3 regions of the Rhizobium sp. YAF28 genome follow, and region 3 is predicted to be linked to each of the others. Evidence: predicted binding sites of a transcription regulator. Region 3 holds the regulator's gene; each other region holds the start of a gene.
What was found. The regulator LexA, encoded in region 3, represses DNA repair genes until DNA is damaged. The targets are predictions, from matches to a motif close to TGTTCNNNNTGTGTTCNG.

Region 1 (7,443 bases), on a different contig from region 3:
GGATATGCCGCCTGGGGTGAGCCTGAGGGCGCCGGCAAGAACTCGTTGCGCCGCCACCTGATTTCCGCCTGCGGCTGCGCCAATGATTGCAATGTCCACGGCCATGCCCACGCCAATGCCTGGGGTTCGAAGGCACCGGTCTCCGATCTCAAGAGCTTCTGGGGTGCGCTCGGCTGCGCCTGCTGGGCCGTCTGAGGATCGATGCCATGCATGCCCTTGAAATCCAATTTGCGTCCCTCGCCCGCCCTCTTTTCGGCGCCGCCTTCATGCGCTTCATCGCCTACCTCGGCCTCTGCGCCGCCTATCTGCAGGGCGGCCTCAACAAGCTCACGGACTTTCCGGCCGCGATCGGTGAGATGACGCATTTCGGTCTCTCGCCTGCCCCGCTCTTTGCGGTATTCGTCATCATCCTGGAGCTTGTCGCCTCACTCATGATTCTTACCGGCTTTTTCCGTTGGCTGGGCGCACTCGCCCTCGGTGGCTTCACACTGATGGCCACCTTCCTCGCCCTGCGTTTCTGGGAATTGCCTGATGGAATGGAACGCTTCATGGCCGCCAATTCCTTCTTCGAACATCTGGGCCTCGTCGGCGGTTTTCTGCTCGTCGCCTGGCTCGATCTCAGGGAAAAAGCATAGGGCAACCTGCACCTAAGCATCACTTCCGCTGACCATTGCAAAAATGCTTCCTGACCCTGTCAGCACCGCGGTGCAAACCATCCGCCCCCAGGGCGTAGATCCTGCCAACCTCAGCATAGGACAAGTTCAATGCCGACGATCACAACCAAAGACGGAACGACGATTTACTATCAGGATTGGGGCAATGGCCAGCCGATCCTCTTCTCCCACGGTTGGCCGCTCTCGAGCGACGCATGGGAAGTGCAGATGCTCTATTTCGCCCAGCAGGGCTACCGCGTCATCGCCCACGACCGCCGCGGCCACGGCAAGTCCTCGCAGCCGTGGAACGGCAACAATATGGACCAGTATGCCGATGACCTCGCCGAGCTCATCGAGAAGCTCGATCTGAAGAACCTCATCATGATCGGCCATTCCACCGGCGGCGGCGAAGTCGCCCATTATATCGGCCGCCATGGCACCAGCCGCGTCGCCAAGGTCGTGCTCGTCGGCGCCGTTCCGCCGCTGATGCTGAAGACGCCTGCCAATCCCGAAGGCTTGCCGATCGAAGTCTTCGACGGCATCCGCAAGGGCACGGCCGGCGACCGCTCGCAGTTCTACCGCGACCTCACCATGCCCTTCTACGGCTTCAACCGCGATGGCGCCAAGGTCAATGAAGGCCTGCGCGAAACCTTCTGGCTGATGGGCATGGCCGGAGGCATCAAAGGCCACTACGATTGCATCCGCGAATTCTCCGAGGTCGATTACAGCGACGACCTGAAGAAGATCGACGTTCCGGCGCTCCTCATCCATGGCGATGCCGACCAGATCGTGCCGATCCAGGCTGCCGCCGAAAAGGGCATCAAGCTTCTGAAGAACGGCACGCTGAAGGTCTATCCGGGCGCCCCGCATGGCCTCGCCCAGACCGAAGCCGACAAGTTCAACGCCGACGTTCTCGCCTTCATCAAGGCGTAAACCGGGAGTAGCGGCCGGCCAGGCCGAAGGAGATCACGCAATGCTTCGTCTATCGTTAGCCCTTGTTGCCCTTCTCGGCCTAGCCGGTGCCCCGGCCTATGCCGCCTCGCCGCAATTCGGCGTCGGCGCGCAATATGATACGACCCATGTCTATGTCGCTCCTGGCGACGTGGACGCCTTCGCCAAAAGCTTCCTCGCAACTTTCGGCGGCACCAGCACCAAGCAGGTAACGGCAACCGTTACGCCGACGCCGAGCAGCACGACGTCGCAGCTTCTGCAGACGCCCGTCGGTACTATCTCGCTCTTCGGCTTCGAGACGCCGATCCCCTACCCCTTCGGCGCCGAACGATCAGGCTATCTCGTCACCGATCTCGACAAGGCCATAGCCGCGGCAAAGGCTGCCGGCGCCGACGTCATTGTCTCCGCCTTCCCGGATCCGATCGGCCGCGATGCCGTCATCCAGTGGCCGGGCGGTGTCAACATGCAGCTCTATTGGCACACGACCACGCCAAACTATCCGGCCTTCACGACCATCCCGGAAAACCGCGTCTACGTGTCCGTCGACCGCGTGGCCGCCTTCACCCATGCCTTTCTCGCCTTCTCGCATGGCAAGGTCGTCTCCGACGATGAGAAGGCGCCCGGCACCGAGATTGGCCTGCCGGACAAGGCCTTTCACCGCCTGCGCATCGAATCCGTCTTCGGCCGCATGACCGTGCTCGTCACCGATGGCCAGCTGCCTTTCCCCTATGGTCGCGAAATGACTGGCTACGAGACCGCCGATCTTGACGCGACGCTTCAAAAAGCCAAGGAGAGCGGCGCTGAAATTCTCGTCGAACCCTACCAGTCCGGCGATCGCCGCGCCGCCATGGTGGAATTCCCGGGCGGCTATATTGCCGAAATCCACGCCGTCGCGGCACACTAGGCAAACGAATTCATAGAGGAAAAAACAATGCGCCCAGCCCTGCCCGTGCTCCTGAGCCTGACCGGCGGCTATGTTGATACAGCCGGCTTCCTGGCGCTTGGCGGCCTCTTCCCCGCCCATGTCACCGGCAACTTCGTGACGCTTGGCGCAGCGCTCACTCACGGCACGTCTGGCATCATCGCCAAGTTGCTGGCGCTGCCGGTGTTCTGCCTGACGATCCTTCTGCTGCGCTACCTCACCCACAATGTGCCGCCAGGCGATGAGAAGGGCTTGCGCATCCTGCTCGTGATCAAGCTTCTCTTCCTGATTGCCGGCGGCGCCTGCGCCATCTGGCTTGCGCCCTTTACCAATCCGGATGGCCTGCCGCTGGTCGCGACCGGCATGCTGCTCGTCATCGCCATGGCGATCCAGAACGCCGCTCACCGCATCCATCTCGGCGCCTCACCGCCGAGCACGCTGATGACCGGCACGACGACGCAGATCATGATCGATCTCGGCGACCTCGCCCATGGCAGCCTCGGCGATCAGACAAAGACCGTGAAAGGGCGCCTGTCGCGCTTGACGGTCGCCGTTTTCGCCTTCGCCCTCGGCTGCGGCCTTGCCGCCTTGCTCTTTGCGACCATTGGCGTCTGGTGCTTGGCCCTGCCGCCGCTCTTTGCGCTGGTTTCGGTCTACTTGGCTTTTGCCGGCCCGCAGGCCGCTTGAGAGCAGCCCTTAGCGGCCGATGCCGTTGCCGGCCGCCTTTGCCTCTGCCTCGGCAATACGTTGCCTCAGCGTGGCCTTGCGCGCCCGGATCTCAAGCGAAACGAGTTCGGAAATCGACCCATTGCGGCGCAGCAAGGCAATCGTGCTCAACACGGGAGCCACAATGGCAGCGACAAAGAATCCGAGGCCCTCGCCACTGTGCGGCAAACCGTTCCCCGCGATCAGCGCAGCAACGATGATCAGCAGGATCAGATTGGCAAGAATGGCGATGACGTGCATATGGCTCTCCCAATGGTTGGCGCGAGACCATAGTTGAGCTCCAGGAGGACCACAACTCCTGGGCAGGCTTCCCGACCAGGCAAATAAACCGGCTGAGGATAGCGCAGCCGCTGGGAATGAAAGCAGAACATCTTTTCTGGTCTTTCCTTCCCGAATCACTACATTACGCGCCATGAGCAATAGTTTCGACGATATGCCCTTCTTCGACGAAGAACCGGGCGATGCGCCGCGCAAGCCGCAACAGCCCGCTGCTCCCGCAAGGGCGCCCGCTGCCGGCGGCGGCATTGCTGCCCGCGCCATGGCGGCCCGCGATGGCGGTCGCCCCGATTATCTCAGCGGTCTCAACCCGGAACAGCGCGAAGCCGTCGAGACACTCGAAGGCCCCGTCCTCGTGCTCGCGGGCGCAGGCACGGGCAAGACGCGCGTACTCACCACCCGCATTGCCCATATCCTTCAGACCGGCCGCGCCTTCCCCTCGCAGATCCTCGCCGTGACCTTCACCAACAAGGCCGCCCGCGAGATGAAGGAGCGTATCGCGCTTCTCGTCGGCGGCGCCGTCGAAGGCATGCCCTGGCTCGGCACTTTCCACTCGATCGGCGTCAAGCTCCTGCGCCGCCACGCCGAACTCGTCGGCCTGCGTTCCGATTTCACCATCCTCGATACCGACGATGTGATCCGCCTCATCAAGCAGATCATCCAGGCCGAAGGCCTTGATGACAAGCGCTGGCCGGCCAAGCAATTCGCCGGCATGATCGATACCTGGAAGAACAAAGGTCTCGGCCCCGCCGATATTCCGGAGGGAGACGCTCGCGCCTTCGCCAATGGCCGCGGCCGCGATCTCTACTTCGCCTATCAGAACCGCCTCTCGACGCTGAACGCCTGCGACTTCGGCGATCTCCTGATGCATCCGATCGCGATATTCCGCAAACAGCCGGACCTGCTCAAGGAATATCACCAGAAGTTCCGCTTCATCCTCGTAGACGAGTATCAGGACACCAACACCGCCCAATATATGTGGCTGCGGCTTCTCGCCCAGCGCCCCAAGGGCGAGCCGCAGAATGTCTGCTGCGTCGGCGACGACGACCAGTCGATCTATGGCTGGCGTGGTGCGGAAGTAGACAATATCCTGCGCTTCGAAAAGGATTTTCCAGGCGCCAAGGTCATCAAGCTTGAGCGCAATTACCGCTCGACGGCCCATATCCTCGGTGCTGCCGCCCATCTCATCACCCACAATGAAGGCCGCCTCGGCAAGACGCTTTTCACCGATCGCTCCGATCCTGACGACGTCAAGGTGCAGGTCCACGCTTCCTGGGATTCGGAGGAAGAGGCGCGTGCCATCGGCGAGGAGATCGAGCGCCTGCAGCGCGGCGATGCCGACGGAAAGAAGCATCTGCTGAACGACATGGCGATCCTCGTGCGCGCCTCCTTCCAGATGCGCGAATTCGAAGATCGGTTCGTGACACTCGGCCTGAACTACCGCGTCATCGGCGGCCCGCGCTTCTACGAGCGCCTCGAAATCCGCGATGCCATGGCCTATTTCCGTCTCGTCGCCCAGCCGGCCGACGATCTCGCCTTCGAGCGCATCATCAACACGCCGAAGCGCGGCCTCGGTGATACGACGGTGCGCGCACTCCACGATTATGCCCGCGCCCGCGACATCCCGATGCTCGCGGCCGCCGCCGATATGATCGAGACGGACGAACTTAAGCCCAAGGCCCGCAAGGCCCTCTTCGATGTGATTCAATCTTTCCGCCGCTGGCAGGAACTGCTTGAAAACACACCACATACCGAGCTTGCCGAGCAGATCCTCGAAGAGTCCGGCTATACCGATATGTGGAAGAACGACAAGAGCGCGGAAGCGCCGGGTCGCCTCGAAAACCTCAAGGAACTCATCCGCTCCATGGATAGCTTCGAATCCTTGCGGGGGTTCCTGGAGCACGTCTCGCTTGTCATGGATGCCGAGACGAACGAAAATCTCGATGCCGTCTCCATCATGACGCTGCATTCGGCCAAGGGCCTGGAGTTCGACACCGTCTTCCTGCCCGGCTGGGAGGAAGGCCTCTTCCCGCATCAGCGCTCCCTCGATGAATCCGGCCGCGCCGGCCTCGAAGAAGAACGTCGCCTTGCCTATGTCGGCATCACCCGCGCCAAACACCGCTGCCACATCTGGTTCGTCTCCAACCGCCGCATCCACGGTCTCTGGCAATCGACCATTCCCTCGCGCTTCCTCGACGAACTGCCGGAGACCCATGTGGAAGTCGCCGAGATGGAGCAGAATTACGGTGGCTACGGCCGCGGCGGCGGTTATGGCCAGTCGCGCTTCGACAAGGCCGATCCCTTCTCCAATTCCTATTCCACGCCCGGCTGGAAACGCGCCCAGCAAAACAAGACCGACGCCACCCGCGACAACTGGGGCAGCCGCTCCGGCCATGCCGTGGAGCGCATCGGCTACGGTGAAAGCGGCCCGCGCGGCCGCACCATCGAAGGCGAACTGGTGGCGAAATCCACCTCTACGGAACCCTCGCGCTTCGCACTCGGCGACCGCGTCTTCCACATCAAGTTCGGCAACGGCTCCATATCAGGCATCGAAGGCAACAAGCTGACGATCGACTTCGACCGCGCCGGCCAGAAGCGTGTGCTCGACGGGTTTGTGGAGCGGGTCTGACCGCTCCACTGCCTTGGCGCTTCGCCAGGAATCACAGGCCCAGCCGCACGCGCTTCTCCAGATGACAAAACGCCGCTTTGACCCGACTCGCAAATCAGCCTAGCCCGGTCATTGCCCGCCCATGAAAGGCAGGCTTCACAAGACCTTCAAAGGAGGTTCAAGTGACCAGTGTTTCAGCCCTGGGCAGCACGCTGACCCAGTATCAAGCCCCCCTCAACCCACTCGACAAGAACGGTGACGGCGTCGTCTCGGCAGACGAGCTCGCCGCCGCTTCCCAATCCTCAACAGCCAGCGCCTCGACCGCCAGTACCACGTCCGCCGGCGATGACGATTCCTCCGGCTCCGATGTCGTCCAGAAGATCGCAGCCGATATTCTGGCGCTCATGCTCTCGCTTCAGAAGACCGATGACAGTGACAGCCAGTCTGGCACCGATGCCAAGGGTGACGGCTCCAAGGGCGCACTCTCTGCCCTTGATACGAATGGCGATGGCAAGCTCACAACGTCGGAAATTCTTGCCGCCGATCCGCAGAAAATTGCCGCGGCCGGCGGTGACGATGATGACAGCGGCCTGATGGCCAAGGTCCTCACCGACATGCAGACCGCACTTCGCGCATACCAGACGACCTATGGCACCTCGCCCGTCGCCCACCGGCGATAGCGACCAGACGGCCTGATGCAATGAGGCTCCGCCGGGGGAGCCTCGCTGAACAGGCAATGCGCTTTCCTCAATCGCAGAGACAACCTCCCTTCGCTAGCCGCTTGTGCTGGCTTGATTTATCGGAGAGGTTGCCGGCATGACTGATCATTCAACAATCGAAATGAACGTCTTGCGCCAGATCGGGTGGGATCATTGGGATCCTGTTGGTATCAGGCAAACAGACGATCCGGCCTGGCGTACTGCTGCAGCCGATGAATATGATTCCTATCTCCTCCACGCCGCTGGCATCATTCTTCAGAGCGCCTCACAGGAGGCCGTAGCGGCTTATCTGGACGACATCACCGTCATAAACATGGGGCTGGGACCTGTTAACGGTGCAATTCACGGGGCGTCGGTTCGAACCGCCGATGCGATAGCCGCATATCTTCGAACCAGATCCAACGACGCCAGATCCAGCGACACAAGAGACATCCGATGACGGTTATACCAACACTTCAAACCGAGCGCCTGATCCTTCGACCTCCCGTGATGGAAGACTGGCCGGATTATCATGCGCTGATGATCTCCGATCGCGCGCTCTATATGGGCGGTCCGCATTCGACTAAGGCTGCCTGGGGCATGTTCTGC
Region 2 (7,443 bases), on a different contig from region 3:
GCCAGCGGGCGGCGATATGCGGTTCGGCCAACATCGCTGCGATATGCGCACGCTTCGGGAGCCCCATCGGCTTGCGTGCGTCGGCAATCGTCACCTCGACGCCGAACTTGCCGAAGGTGTCTACAAAGGCGCCCATCGGTGCGAAGGAGCCGAAATCGATGACCGTGCCGGCCCAGTCGAAGACCACTGCCTTGAATTGCGTCATGCTGCGCTCCCGTAAAGATCTTCGATGGTTTCCTCGCCGATACCGAAGGCGGTCGAGGCACCGCAGCCTGCCGTCACCACGACGATGCGCAGCGCATCGGAAGGCTTGTCGGTGAACCGCCAGCGGTCCGGGGCGGAGGCATAGGTGCCAATCCAGCGTTCGGTGATGAAGCGACCAGGCAGGTTGAGCACGGCATCCATCTCGTCGAGGGTCAGCCGGTCAACCCGCTCCAGCCCAAAGGGATCGGGCGTTTCGGAGTAATGGTGGCTGTCGCCGACGATCAGCGATCCGTCTTCCGACTGCGTAATGATCAGGTGGATGCCGTTCTCGCGCTCCGGCTTGAATTCCCGGTCAAGCCGCGCCTTCAGGGCGGTCGCCTCAGGCAATTCGGCATAACCGAGATAACGCCCGAGACCGAGATCAGACATGACGGCGGTGCTGAGCGAGACCCGTTGCGCCGGCACGACACGCATCATCTGCAGCTTGCAGCGTGTCACGTTATATGCAGCGATCCGATCCGCAAACAGGCTCTTGAAATCGTCGCCGGGGCAAACAGCCACCGTCTCCGCCTCGATCAGGCCGGTTGACGTCTCGATCCGGGGCGGCTCGACGGCGCTCACTGCTGTCGAGCGGCGGAACTCAATGCCATATTTGACTTCGAGATAGCGGGCGAGCAGCGGAACGGCCGTGCGGGATTCGACCCGCAGTTCATGTGGGCTATAGAGTGTGAAGCGCCCCGCCTCCGGCCGCAGTGCCGGCACAAGCCGCCGCGCCTCCTCGATCGTCAGCCTTTCGCAGCCTTCGCCCATCTCTGTGCGCAGGAAGGCGTCGATCACGGCTTCGGATTCGTCGAGCCTTGCGGCAAGGAGCAGCCCGCGCTGCAGGACGTCGATGCCGGCGTCGTCGACAATCTCGGCCCAGATATCGCGGGCCTGGCGTGCCTTATTCCAGCAGTCGCCGGCCTGCTGGCCGGTCACCGTCACAAAGCCGAAATTGCGCACCGAGGCGCCATTTGCCTGTGCGTCGCGGTCGATAACGACGACCCGTTTGCCGCGCTTTGCCGCCGCCAGCGCATGCGCCAGCCCGACAATTCCCGCGCCGACGATCGCAATGTCGTAATGCGGCATAAAAGCTCCTTCGCAACATGTCTGCAACGGCTTGGCGGATTTTCTTGAAGCCTGTGTGACAGTTGCGCGGAGCCTTACATCCGCGTGTGGAAAAGAACGCTGGTTCAGTCTTCCAGCGTGCCGGCCTTTCGCGTTGCCTTGCTCGGCTTGTCGGCGGCAATCTTTATCAGGTCGCCGCGCCGGCGCACCAGCCGGTCGGAAGTGCGGGTCAGCAGCAGTCCGTCCTGCGGCGCCCGGATGTCGATATCGCCCTCGGTAAAACCGGGCCGGGTGACGATCGTCGCCAGAAGCTCTCCTTCCGAGACACGCTCGCCGATATTGCGGTGGAAGAGCACGGTACCGCCCTGCGGCGCACGCACGATCTCGACATTGTCGAGCGGCACGGCTGGTCCGGAGAAGGGTTTGTCTCCGGCTGCCCCGCCGTTGACAACACCGCGCCCGATCAGGAACTGCAGCAGGCCTTCGGCGTCTTTCTCGGCCATATCGGGATAGACGTCGCGGCGGCCGCGCAGTTCCACCGTCACCGAAAGCTTGCCCGGAAGCTTGGCCTTACGCTCGCCCGGCACCTCATATTTCCAGGCAAAACCGACCGCTTCTTCGAAGGCGGAGCTTTCGCCATCCGAAAGCAGCACCGCTTCCATGTCGAGCGCATTGGCAAGGTCCGCTGCCTCCGGCCAGAAGGCTTCGTCGATATAGGCATATTGCAGCGATTCATCATCGCAATGCAGATCGAGCACCAGATCGGCCCCGAGCGCCATATGAATCAGCTCTCGCTTCAATCGATCCGTAGCCGGATAATCATCAAGGCCGCCAAGCAATTCCTCCCGGTCGCGAACCGAGATCAGCGGAAAGTCCCGATTGAAATTGGTCCGCGATCCCAAATCGAAACGGCCCTGCAACTCGCCGAAATGAGATTGCGCCGCGCCGATCGGATTTGCCTGCGGCACGAGCGTGATATCGCCGGCGATCCATCCTTCGCTTTCTGATTGCCTGAGTTGAAGGCAGAGAAAATGCGCCAGCGCGGTTCCCGGCAGTTCATTGGAATGCAATGCGGCCTGGATATAGACCTTAGGCGCCGCCGGATTGCTTCCCCTGAAGCGCATGACCGGCAACCGCCATTCGATGCCGGGCGTATCGCCGGGGATGATGATCTCTGAAACGTCCACTGTCTTGCTCCGCATGTGCATATTGAGTGGGGAGTTTTATGCGAATCCCCACCCGCGGTGCAAGCGCAGCTCAGCCGAGCAGAGGCCAGCGGTTGATGACGTGATGCTCGCTCTTCCCGTAGATGCTGTGGATCAACAGGAACTCCCGGATCGTCCACCGGAGAGGTCGGTCAAGCTTTTCAGGCAGAACGGTCTTGCGATCATAGAGCAGCGTCATGTGCGGCGTCAGATGGCCGCCGACATTATAGGGCAGTCCGGCCTCGAACAGACCGTCTTGAATTTGCCGCCTAAGGTCCATCAGCGCCCCGTTTTCTTGTCTGCTGCAGACGACGAAGGCTTGTGACTGGCCCGGATGGCGGAAGCTCATAACTTCGTCGAGCACAAGTTCGAAGGGTTCAGCACGGACTGCGGCGGCGATCTGTTCCGCGCCGAATACGATATCATCCGGTAGCCGACGGTAAGAGCCGATGCCGTTGAGCGTGACATGGAGCACGGGGCTGGGGCGCGAAGGACCAGTCAGAAAATGGGCATCGCGGTAGAATTGCGCGACCTCCAGTGCTCCGGATGTCACTTCGGGGGTCGGTCGAACTGCGAAGAAGATCGTGTGGTGAGGCTTCCCGACAGGGCTTGATTTCCGGGGATCAGCGCCATTCGGATCGAGTGGAAAATGAGGCATTTGAACTACGGACTACATCGCCCGCCTCCTTGTTAACCAAGGAGGAGCCTATCAGTATTGGCTATTATGTCAAGAACAAAACGCGAACGGAAACGGCTGCCGATGGGCAGCCGTTTGCTGGCGTCTGTATAAGGGGCAAAGCTCACGCTCCTTAAGCGGCGTCTTTGACGGGCTCAACAGCCTTCTTGGAAGACTTGGCGCGGGCTGCCTTCGGCGGTGCGAGACGAAGAACATCGTCTGCCAGCAAGCGGGCATTGTCTTGCGCCTTGTCGAGATTGCTGACACGGGCAGGGTCCATCGTGTAGAGGCTGCCGCCGGAAACGAACATGTCCCGATAGGCGGCACGCTCGATCAGCGCCGTGTCGATGACATTGACCTGCTGCTTTGCGAGCAGACCCTTGACCGCCAGCAATGCACGCGTGGTGATGATCGAACTGATGCGCGTCAGCACGACCGAATGCGGGATGCGGATATCATGCTGGGCAGCAAGCTGCTTCATGATCTCAAGCACCTGGGCGCCGCCGACCGCGTCCATGGCGCAGCCCTGCACCGGAACCATTACATGATCGGAAAAGCCGATGGCCTTCGCCATCAGCGGGCTCAGACCGGCCGGCAAGTCGATGATGATATAACCACCGCGCTTCTTGAGGTCCTTGATCTGCTGTTCGATAGTATCTTCGCTGACACCGGAGATGACGGCGAATTCGGCTGCGTCGCCGGTCAGACGGTGCCAGCGGCCGGCCCACTGCTGGGGATCGGCATCCAGAACGGAAACGCGATGGCCACGGCGAGCCAGTTCTGTGGCAAGAACAAGAGCGACCGTTGTCTTGCCGGCCCCTCCTTTCGTATTCGCAAATGTAATGATTGGCATCGATTACCTCGGGTTGATGAGTTGGCGGCAGTCATCCCTGGGAGAGACGCGTCTCGGGCTTTAAGGAACAGCGACTTTCACAGTGATGAGATGAAAAGGTCAAACAGCAACCTTGCGTGGCGCTGTTTAGCCATGCTGTCTGAGGTTGATTTTTTTGGGTGCAATCATTGAGGGGCGGGCAATAGGTCAGCCGCGCCTCCAGCCTGCCAAAAAGACCGTCAGCGATGGTGAAGTCCGTCGCCGTCGGTAGTGTGGCCCTCGCGTCGGGTGTGACACGGCGTAACAGCGCGGATTGAACGACGGCGCTTCAAGCGTCGCGAGGCGACCTGCGGGGCGTCAGTCGCGCGATATGGATAGCCCCCCGAGAAGCGGAGCGTACGCGGCGAGCCTGCCTGATACGAACTCCGTGAAGAGCCGCACGCGCTTCGTCTTGCGTGTCTCCCCCTGTGTGAGAAGGAAGAGCGTTCCGTACATGTGCAGGTCGGTACCCGGCACCCTCACCAGTAGCGGGTCGGCATCTCCGACGAAGCACGGCAGCGTCGTGATCCCGAGCCCTTGCCGCACCGCGACGATCTGCGCCTCACCGTCCGTGACCCTGAACGGAACCTCGGCGGTGCGAACCTCACCCTCGTGGGCCCAGTCCGGGATTCCATGAATGCTTATGACGATCCACCGGATGGGATCAGGCGCGCCCGCACGCCACGCGGCTAGCAGATCGCGGGACATATAGATACCGCCGAATATATCCGGTCCCTTCAGGCCATGGAGATTGAGCGGCAGAGTTTTGCGGTCGTAGACGACGCGGATCGCGACGTCGGCTTCTCGGTTGGTCAGATTTACCAGCTCGCCGGACGACAAGATTTCCATCTCGATGTCCGGATACAGACGCGCGAAATCGGAGAAGTCCGGCATGAGCAGGTGTGTCGCGAGGGGCGGTGCCAGTGTCACGCGCAGAAGCCCACGCACGCTCTGGTCGCGGCCAAAGACGCGCGTCTCCAACTGGTGCGACGACGCCTCCATCTGGTCAGCGAGCTCGAGGACCTCCTCCCCTGCAGCCGTCAGGCGGTAGCCCGAAGGCAGCTTTTCGAACATCTGGGCTCCGAGCCGTTCCTCCAGTTGGGCGACGCGCCGCAGCACGGTCGAGTGGTTCACCCCGAGGCGCTCGGCGGCGGCCCGCACCGAGCCTCCGCGCGCGACGGCAAGAAAGTAGCGAACGTCATCCCAGTCGATCATGGTGCAATCCAGCACCGCTCGGGTGCGCCTTCCAAAGCCCGTGTCCAATACGTCGAACAGCATCTCCTATGTGAGTAGCACGGGCGGTCATCATAGCCCATGCCGACAAGCGGGGCGCAATTCCGAACGGCGGACACCGATATGCGGGCTGGCGTCAGTCATCCAGCCGGATCGATTTCGCACCACCGATATGCGCGCTTCCGCACTCAACGCCCGACGCCCGCAGACCCATTTCGAGGGTCTCGGGGGGTCTCCCCGAAGGACCAAATACGGAGTCTGAAAGGAAAAGTCATGGGAAAGCTTGAGGGTAAGGTTGCAGTCATCACGGGTGGATCGAGCGGCATGGCGCTGGCGAGCGCCAAGCGGTTCGTTGAAGAAGGCGCCTATGTTTTCATCACGGGCCGGAGACAGGAGTCGCTGGACGAGGCCGTCAAGCTGATCGGCCGGAACGTGACCGGCGTGCGCGGCGACGCGTCCAATCTTGACGACCTCGACCGTCTGTTCGACACGGTCAAGCGGGAAAAGGGCAGGATCGACGTCCTGTACGCGAGCGCCGGCATGGGCGAAGCCGTCCCACTGGGCGAGATTACCGAGCAGCATTTCGATGCGGCCTTCGGCCTGAATACGCGCGGCACGCTGTTTACGGTTCAGAAGGCCTTGCCGCTGTTCAACGATGGCGGATCGATCTTCATGACCGGGTCAGTTGCTTCGGTGAAAGGTTTTCCTGGTTACGGCGTGTATTCGGCGAGCAAAGCGGCGTTGCGCTCATTCGCACGCACTTGGCTCAACGAACTGAAGGGCAGGAATATCCGGGTGAACGTGCTGAGCCCGGGGCCGATCGCCACACCGATGCAGGACCAAGTTCTCACAGAGGAGGCGAAGCAGATGTTCGAATCTCTGATCCCGCGGGGAAAGATGGGTCGTCCTGAGGAAATTGCGGCGGTCGCGCTGTTTCTTGCTTCAGACGATTCAAGCTTCGTGAATGGGGTGGAGTTGTCTGTCGACGGCGGCTTCTCGGCCATCTGAAATCGCGTCGGATCGCGGGAATGGTAGAACGACTTCGGCGCTGAACGGCCGGGCCGGCCGCGCGAAGTCGTTCACGGCGTGACGTCTACGCGAAGGTCGCCATGCAGGCAAACGGATAACCCAGTGCCGTTGAGGCAGGGGAATCAATATCAACACAGATCGGAGAAACATTATGAGCTATGCGATTGTAGGATTCGGTAAGATAGGCCAGGCCCTCGCCCACGCCTTCGCCCGTAAAAACATCGAGGTGACCGTCGCGAGCCGCCGGACGCCTGAGGCGTTGGCGCCGCAGGCTCGGGCGATTGGACCCACGGTCGTCGCCAAGTCGCTGCGGGATGCACTTGAGGCCGACACGATCATCTTGGCGGTCCCGTTCGGGGAACATCGCGAGGTTGCGAAGATCCTGCCGAGCTGGAAAGGCAAGACGGTCATCGACGCGATGAACGCCTTGGTTCCCCTTGAGGAGCTGGACGGTCTCCTGTCCTCCGCCTTCGCTGCGAAGGCGTTCACCGGCGCCAAGTTCGTGAAAGGTTTCAATCACCTGATTGCGGCCACCCTGGCTGCCGATCCGATCGTTGAGGGCGGGCACCGGGTGGTCTTTCTGTCGAGCGACGACGAGGACGCGATCGCTCCCGTGGCGGCCTTGGCCAAACAACTCGGGTTCGCACCCGTCAGGCTGGGAAAGCTCAACGAGGGTGGCGCGCTGGTGCACGCGCGCGGCCGCACTTGGGGCCAGCTCATCTTCCAGGATTTATTCAAGAAGGAGCAGTAATCGATCTAAGACTGTGTGATCGACGCCGAGAACTGGTCGCGCGCGCTAACTTCTTCGAGCTGCGCGCGACCGAATATTTGAAGGCCACAAAGTCGCGAAGGTTGGGGTGGGCCTGACGGCGTATGGGCGCCGTTCGAAGAGCGGGGAGACGCCCGACAGAGCTGCAGATCTCCGGGTCGCCTAGAAACTGTCGACTGCGCTATCCGATACTACTCCACGGTACTTCCCGTCACTCCCACTCGATCGTGCCGGGCGGCTTGCTCGTCACATCATAAACGACACGGTTGATGCCGCGCACTTCATTGATGATGCGGGTCGCGGCGCGGCCGAGGAATTCCATGTCGTAATGGTAGAAATCCGCGGTCAT
Region 3 (7,443 bases):
TCGCAGGGAACGGCAAAGCACATGCGCAGGAAGTTGGACGCGTAATCCAGATCATTCTTCGGGTAAACGAAGGGCTGGCCGATATGGTACTTATAGGCCATCGCTGCGAGCGTCGGCATCTTGGCGATCATGCGCAGGCTGGCGACCATGCGCTGGTGCGGATCGGTGATATCGGTGGAGTCGTGATAGAAGGCCGAAAGCGCGCCGACGCAGCCGCACATGACGGCCATCGGATGGGCGTCGCGACGGAAGCCGGTGAAGAAGCGGCTCATCTGTTCATGCACCATGGTGTGGTGCGTGACGCGATAGTCGAAGTCCTTCTTCTGGGCGGCGGTCGGCAATTCGCCGTAGAGCAGCAGGTAGCAGGCTTCCAGGAAGTCGCCATGCTCGGCAAGCTGCTCGATCGGGTAGCCGCGATGCAGCAGAACGCCTTCGTCGCCGTCGATATAGGTGATCTTCGATTCACAGGATGCAGTCGACGTAAACCCGGGATCGTAGGTGAAGGAAGCCGTGTTCTTGTAGAGGGCACCGATGTCGATGACGTCGGGTCCAACCGTGCCTTTTCGCACGGCGAGATCGACTGATTTGTCACCGATTTTGATTGTAGCGCTTTGATCCGTCATGCTGATCCTCCGGGGTGGCGGTGGCGCCGCAAAAGCGCCATAAGGGTTAAGCGTCCTAAGCGATAGCTATATGATCGCGAAGCTAATGCCAAGTTACCGTGATGCCATTTTGTGCATCGCGGCATCATCTTTTAGGCAGTGCAGCGATGAGCTAAATGCATATCAGAACACCATGATTTGACTGGATTTTTTGCTCCCGCGAATTTTCCTCTTATTTCAATCGATTATTGTTTGCTCGTTTTGATTTCAGGTTGCATTCTGCCGGTATCCGGGGGCGGGTCCAGGCGATCATGGCGGGGATAGAGACAAGAGAACGACAAGAGCAATCCATTGATGAAAAGATGGATTTTGCTGGCATTGCCCCGCGCGCCATTGTGACGCAATCGGCTCGGACCCAGGTTGCGATCCCATTTCGATGGCGATTGGTGACTGTTGCGAAACGATACGTCGGGTCGTCGATGCGTATGGCCACCGAAGAGGCCGGCCACGGTCGCCTCATCCTCTTCTCTCCGGTCTTCCTTGGTGCAGGTGCCGCGACCTGGTTTCTGGCGGCCTCGGACTTTCCGGCCGTGTCGCTCGGTCTCTGCCTGCTTGTTCTCCTTATTGCCGTTGCGCTCTGCGGTTATGCCCGGACGAAACTGCAGGCGACGCTGCTTGCTCTACTTCTTTTTGCCGGTGGAATGCTCTCCGCGCAGATCGAAACATGGCGGGCAAAGACCCTGATCCTCGATTCAGCCGTAACGACAACGGTGACCGGCCGGATCGAACGCCGAGAAGGCGATGGCCAAGGGCGCTGGCGTTATATTCTTGACGTCACCGGTACGGATGCTCCTGAGATCAAGCGTCCGCCCGAACGCATCTCCGTGCTGGTCCGCGGAGCCGCCCAGCCGTTCGAACTCGGCGACGTCATCGAGGGCAGGGCACGTCTCACGCCTCCGGCGGGGCCGGCGCTCTCCCACCTCAATGATTTTGCCTTCAGCGCCTATTTTGACGGCATCGGTGCCAACGGCTTCTTCTATGGAGTACCCAAGAGGGTTGCGGAACAGCCGGAGCGATCGAACTCGGTCGGTGAGGCAATTCTGGAGTCGCTCTACCGCCTGAGAAGCGGCATCGGCGATCGGATTCGCTCCACACTACCCGGCGACACCGGGGCTTTTGCCGCCTCCCTCGTCACGGACGAGAGACGGGCGATCTCGGATGAAACGACGGAGGCGCTGCGGCAGTCCGGCCTTGCGCATATCATCGCGATCTCCGGCCTCAACATGGCGCTTTCCGCTGGCATCTTCTTTGTCGGGCTGCGCGTCATTCTCAGTCTTTTTCCCGGCATTGCCCAGGCGTGGCCAACCAAGAAGATCGCGGCGGCCGGTGCGCTTGCTGCGGTGACGGCCTACTATCTGATCTCGGGTTTTGCCGTCTCCGCCGAACGCGCCTTCATCATGATGGCGATTATGCTGGTTGCGGTCTTCTTCGACCGGCCGTCGATCAGTCTCAGAAACGTGGCGCTATCCACTCTCGTGATCCTCGCGGTCTCGCCATCGGAGGGGCTAGGGCCGAGTTTCCAGATGTCCTTTGCCGCAACGCTTGCACTGGTCGCCGGCTACGACCTCTGGAAGGGGCGGCCGATGCGGGAGAATGCCTTTGCCAAGCTGCCGATCATGAAGCCCTTCTTCATGGTTGGTGGCTTCTTCGGTGGCGTTTTCCTGACGTCGCTGATCGGTGGTTTCTCGACGGCGCTGTTTTCGATCGAGCATTTCCACCGGCTGACTGCCTATGGCCTGCCGGCAAATCTCGCGGCCATGCCGGTCATCACCTTCATCGTCATGCCGGCCGGGATGCTGGCAATGCTGCTGATGCCGTTTGGTCTGGACGGCTGGCTATGGCCGGTGGCAGGCTTCGGGCTTGATCTGGTGATCACCATCGCAAAGGCAGTAGCGGGGTGGGGCGGCAACATAGATGTAGGCCGCTTGCCCGGCTGGTATTTCCCGACCGCCGTTTTCGGATTTCTGCTGCTGACCCTGCTCAGAACCCGGCTGCGGCACATGGGAACGGCAATTGTCGCGGTCTCGACGCTCGCTGTTGTCCTTCTTCCATCGGAGGCGATGCCCGATATCGCTATCTCCGAAGATGGCAGCCTGGTCGCTATAGTCGATGGAGAGGCGATGGCTTCGAACCGTGAAAAGCCGCCCGCCTTCATCTTCGAACAATGGCAGAGGGCCCTTGCCGTCGAAGAGCATCAGAAGCCAGTTATGCTTCAAGCTGCCAAGGCGCCCACTGCGCCTGATGGTCAAAGACTGCAACTGTCACCCGACCAACAGAATGAAGCCAGAGAGGCAATGAGACAGGCAGTCGCCATTAGCCCGCCGTCACGCTTCTCCTGCCTGAAGGGCGCCTGGTGCACCACTTTGCTCGTCAATGGAAAGAAACTGACCGTCATCGACAATGCTGCCTATCTCGGACCAGCCTGCGATACGGCTGATATTGTGGTGACCCCTGTCCGATTGCGCTTCGACCGCTGTCGTTCCGGCGCGCTGCTCTTTACCGGCGAGACGCTGCGCAAGACAGGTTCTGTCGAACTTCGATTCACCGATAAGGGAATTGAGGTCGCAACCGCATTCGACACATTGGGGCGACCCTGGATGCGCCACCGCGCCTATGATTGGCGCAGTAACACATTCGCAGACGCCAATCTGTCACCGGTCAGTGATAGCGGCGAATGAGGCCGACGAGCTTGCCCTGGACCTTGACGCGATCCGGCGGAAAGATGCGGGTCTCGTAAGCAGGGTTTGCTGCCTCGAGCGCAATCGATGCGCCCTTGCGGCGGAAACGCTTGAGCGTTGCTTCCTCGTCATCGACGAGCGCGACGACGATATCACCCGGATTGGCTGTGCTGCCATTGCGGATGATGACCGTGTCGCCATCGAAGATGCCGGCTTCGATCATCGAGTCGCCGCGAACTTCCAGCGCATAATGTTCACCGGAGCCAAGCATATCGGCGGGAACGGTGATGTCATGCGTATTGTTCTGGATTGCCGAGATCGGAACACCGGCGGCGATGCGGCCCATGACGGGAACGGAGACCGCATTGCCGTTATCGGCAGCGGGTGCTGGCTTCGCCGAGGCAGGAGGCGCCACGGGCTGGGGCTTGCCGAGGCTGCCCTCGATGACGCTCGGTGAAAAGCCGCGCCGAGGCTGCAGGCTCGGGCTGTAGGCTTCCGGCAGTTTGATGACTTCGAGCGCGCGCGCCCGGTTCGGAAGCCGGCGAATGAAGCCGCGTTCTTCGAGCGCCGTGATCAGCCGGTGAATACCGGATTTCGAGGCCAGATCCAGTGCGTCCTTCATCTCGTCGAAAGACGGTGGAACGCCTGACTCCTTCATCCTTTCATGAATGAAAAGAAGGAGTTCCTGTTGTTTGCGCGTGAGCATGGCGTCTCCCCAGTCTTGAAACAAATCCAGAACGGACACTATATGTTCCATATGTGTTCCGCAAGTAGCTAAATTTTCGTAAAACTTCTGTTCAATCTGTCGAGAATTTGATTTTTATCGCCCTTAGGCCTGTCTGGCCTTGTTTCACGAGACCTGCTGAAGCACATCTCCTTGTCACTGCTGGGAGAAGAACCGATGAGCCAAGACACGCTTCCGATCGATCATCTCGTTTTGCCGGTTACCGATATCGACCTTGCCCGCGAAAGGCTGGGCAAGCTGGGCTTTACCGTCGCGCCCGATGCCCGCCATCCCTTCGGCACGGAGAATGCCTGTGTTTTCTTTGCCGACAAAACCTATATCGAGCCGCTCGGTGTCGCGAGCGTCGAGGAGAGCGAGGTGACGGCACGTGAGGGCAATGTCTTCACGGCTCGCGATCAGGCTTTCCGCTTCCGCTGCGGCAGCGAGGGACTGTCCGCCATCGCCTTCGCCACCGCGGATGCAAAGCACGAACATGCTCGATTCGTGGAGGGCAGCATCAGTGCCGGTTCTGTGCTGCAGTTCGAACGCCCTGTGAAAATGCCGGATGGCACTGAGAGCATTGCCGGCTTCCGGCTCGCCTTCGCTGCCGACCTCCGGGCACCGGATTTCTTTCTCTTCGCTGTCGAGCGCATCAACCCGCTTCCTGCCGACCGCAACGTGCTGGAGACCCACGCCAATGGCGTGACAGGCATTGCCGAGATCGCTCTCGCAGCCCCCGAGCCGACAGCCTTCGGCGACTTCGTTCGCTCGGCGGCAAAAGCCGCTTCTGCTGGCGATACGAGTTTCGGGCTGGAGGTGCTTACCGGAAACGCAAAGATCAGCCTGATGACCCCGCAGGGGCTGGAGGCCTATTTCGATCTGGCGACGCCGGATATCGATCGCGGCCTGGGCGGCCGGGCAATCCTCTTTGCGGTTGGCGATCTGGCCGTGACAGAAGCGCATTTGGCTGCTAACGGGGTGACCTACACACGCAAGGGCAACCGTATTCTGGTGAAGCCCGCGCCCGGCCAGGGCGTGCTCTTCGCTTTCGAGGAAACATCATGAGCTCTACTACCAACTCCGTGGTGACGGTCGGCGAAGGCGCCGGCAAGGTCACTTTCTCCAATGCCGGGCGCCTGTCGCTGATTGCCGGCGCTTGCGAAATGGAAAGCCGCGACCATGCGTTCATGGTTGCCGGCACGTTGAAGGAACTGTGCGCCAAGCTCGGTATCGGGCTCGTCTATAAGACGTCTTTCGACAAGGCGAACCGCTCTTCCTTGTCGAGCAAACGCGGCGTCGGCCTTGAAAAGGGCCTGGAGGTTTTTGCCGATCTCAAGAAGGAACTCGGCATTCCGGTTCTGACCGACATCCACACTGAAGAACAATGCGCCGAAGTGGGCAAGGTCGTCGACATCCTGCAGATACCGGCCTTCCTGTCTCGTCAGACGGATCTCCTGGTGGCTGCGGCAAAGACCGGCCGCGTTATCAACGTCAAGAAGGGCCAGTTCCTGGCGCCTTGGGATATGAAGAACGTGCTCGGCAAGCTGAACCAGAGCGGCAATCCGAACATCTTGCTGTGCGAGCGCGGCGCTTCCTTTGGTTACAATACGCTGGTCTCCGACATGCGTTCCCTGCCGATCATGGCAGCAACCGGCGCCCCCGTTATTTTCGACGCCACGCATTCAGTCCAGCAGCCTGGCGGGCAGGGGGAAACCTCCGGCGGAGAGCGGCAGTTCGTGGAAACGCTGGCGCGTGCAGCCGTTGCCGTCGGCGTTGCCGGCATCTTTATCGAAACCCATCAGGATCCGGATAACGCGCCCTGCGACGGGCCGAACATGGTCTATCTCAAGGACATGCCGCGGCTTCTCGAGAAGCTTCTCGCCTTCGACGCGATCGCCAAGGCCGCCTGAACGGCAGGCAGCATCAGGCTGCCGCGCGGGACGGGCGCCTTTCCTCCAGTGCGAAGCGGGAGAGCATGCGCCCGAGATGGGACGCCTCGTTGCCGAGCTCCTGGCAGGCGGCGTTTGTCTCCTCGGCCATCGCCGCATTCTGCTGTGTCACCTGATCCATACGGTTGACGGCAGCGTTGACCTCGACGAGCGCGACCGACTGTTCTGAAGACGAGCGCACGATCGCTTCGGTCAGCGCCGTCACCTGCAGCACCTGGCGGTCGATATCGCCGAGTGCCTCGCCGGTGCGGTTGACAAGTGCCACGCCCGCGGAGACCTGCCGCGACGACGTCTCGACGAGAAGCTTGATCTCCTTGGCGAGATTGGCGGAGCGGCCGGCAAGCTCGCGGACTTCCTGAGCTACGACGGCAAAGCCTTTCCCTGCGTCTCCGGCGCGTGCTGCCTCGACGCCCGCGTTGAGCGCCAAAAGATTGGTCTGAAAGGCGATCTCATCGATGGCGTTGATAATATCGCCGATCCTGACCGCTGATTCCTCGATCTTCTCCATGGCGGTAACCGCTTCGCGAACGATCTCGGCGGAATGCGCGGCACTCTCCTTCGTGGCCAACATCATCGCATTGGCTTCCTGGGCCCGCTCCGAGGAGTTTTTCACCGTAACCGTGATCTGATCCAGCGCCGAAGCCGCCTGTTCGAGTGAGGCAGCCTGACTCTCGGTACGCTGTGCCAGATCAGTGGTGCTGAGTGCGATTTCGCGCGAACTGTCGCCGACCGTATTCGTGGCGGCATAGATGTCCTTCATGGCATCGGAAAGAATGATGATGCTGGTATTGAAGGTCTCGCGAAGCTTCTCATAAGTGTTGGCGAACTGCTCGTCGAGACGCACGGTCAGGTCGCCGCGTGAAAGACGCTCCAGGCCGGCGCTCAGGCTTTCGATGACGCGCTGGCGCGTGGCATTCTCCACGCTCTTCGATGCGTCGAGTTCTGCATCGCGGCGCATCTGTGCCTGCCGTTCCTCGTCCTGGTGCGCGCGGATGGCGTTCCGTTCTTCCGCCGATTCGCGAAAGACCGTGACTGCGCGCGCCATTTCTCCGATTTCGTCGGATCGTCTGACATAGGGAACTTCGCGGGAATAGTCGCCGCTCGCGAGGACCGCCATGTAGTCGCGCATCGCCGATAGCGGCACGATCGCGCGCCTGCGGAACATGTAGAGCCCGCACGAAGGAAAGCGCGGCGGCGGACAGCGTAACGGCGGAGAGCAGTTCCGTCTGTTCGGCAGCCTGCTTTTCGGCATCCGCCTGGAAGGCGTTCGCCATCGCCACGAGTTCGTTCACGGCCTTTTCGTGAACATGAAAATTCGTCGCAAGCTTGAGGAGCGCCGGTTCGACGGCGGCCTTGTCGCCCTTGAGTATTGCAGGCACCGCCTCCTCATCCATGACTTGCCAGAAGGCGTCGCCCCTGACGAGAACGTC

Region 1: the regulator LexA is predicted to act here: its motif matches at 3,605-3,622, upstream of AB4Z13_RS13735 (ATP-dependent helicase).
Region 2: the regulator LexA is predicted to act here: its motif matches at 3,246-3,263, upstream of AB4Z13_RS10525 (2'-5' RNA ligase family protein).

Annotation. Positions count from the first base shown of each region.
Region 1 is NZ_JBFRCX010000005.1:271,174-278,616, forward strand. It holds gene AB4Z13_RS13705 (amidohydrolase) at 1-195, shown strand, start outside; gene AB4Z13_RS13710 (DoxX family protein) at 207-635, shown strand; gene AB4Z13_RS13715 (alpha/beta fold hydrolase) at 765-1,586, shown strand; gene AB4Z13_RS13720 (glyoxalase) at 1,627-2,508, shown strand; gene AB4Z13_RS13725 (YoaK family protein) at 2,536-3,213, shown strand; gene AB4Z13_RS13730 (hypothetical protein) at 3,223-3,492, opposite strand; gene AB4Z13_RS13735 (ATP-dependent helicase) at 3,665-6,157, shown strand; gene AB4Z13_RS13740 (hypothetical protein) at 6,319-6,816, shown strand; gene AB4Z13_RS13745 (hypothetical protein) at 6,953-7,294, shown strand; gene AB4Z13_RS13750 (GNAT family N-acetyltransferase) at 7,291-7,443, shown strand, end outside.
Region 2 is NZ_JBFRCX010000004.1:97,129-104,571, forward strand. It holds gene phnX (phosphonoacetaldehyde hydrolase) at 1-205, opposite strand, end outside; gene AB4Z13_RS10515 (TIGR03364 family FAD-dependent oxidoreductase) at 202-1,332, opposite strand; gene AB4Z13_RS10520 (peptidase M14) at 1,437-2,498, opposite strand; gene AB4Z13_RS10525 (2'-5' RNA ligase family protein) at 2,569-3,069, opposite strand; gene AB4Z13_RS10530 (AAA family ATPase) at 3,326-4,045, opposite strand; gene AB4Z13_RS10535 (LysR family transcriptional regulator) at 4,382-5,278, opposite strand; gene AB4Z13_RS10540 (SDR family oxidoreductase) at 5,570-6,304, shown strand; gene AB4Z13_RS10545 (NADPH-dependent F420 reductase) at 6,477-7,076, shown strand; gene guaA (glutamine-hydrolyzing GMP synthase) at 7,306-7,443, opposite strand, start outside.
Region 3 is NZ_JBFRCX010000006.1:123,464-130,906, reverse strand. It holds gene gltA (citrate synthase) at 1-623, opposite strand, end outside; gene AB4Z13_RS15170 (ComEC/Rec2 family competence protein) at 965-3,340, shown strand; gene lexA (transcriptional repressor LexA) at 3,321-4,046, opposite strand; gene AB4Z13_RS15160 (VOC family protein) at 4,242-5,129, shown strand; gene kdsA (3-deoxy-8-phosphooctulonate synthase) at 5,126-5,974, shown strand; partial or broken gene AB4Z13_RS15150 (methyl-accepting chemotaxis protein) at 5,988-7,443, opposite strand, start outside.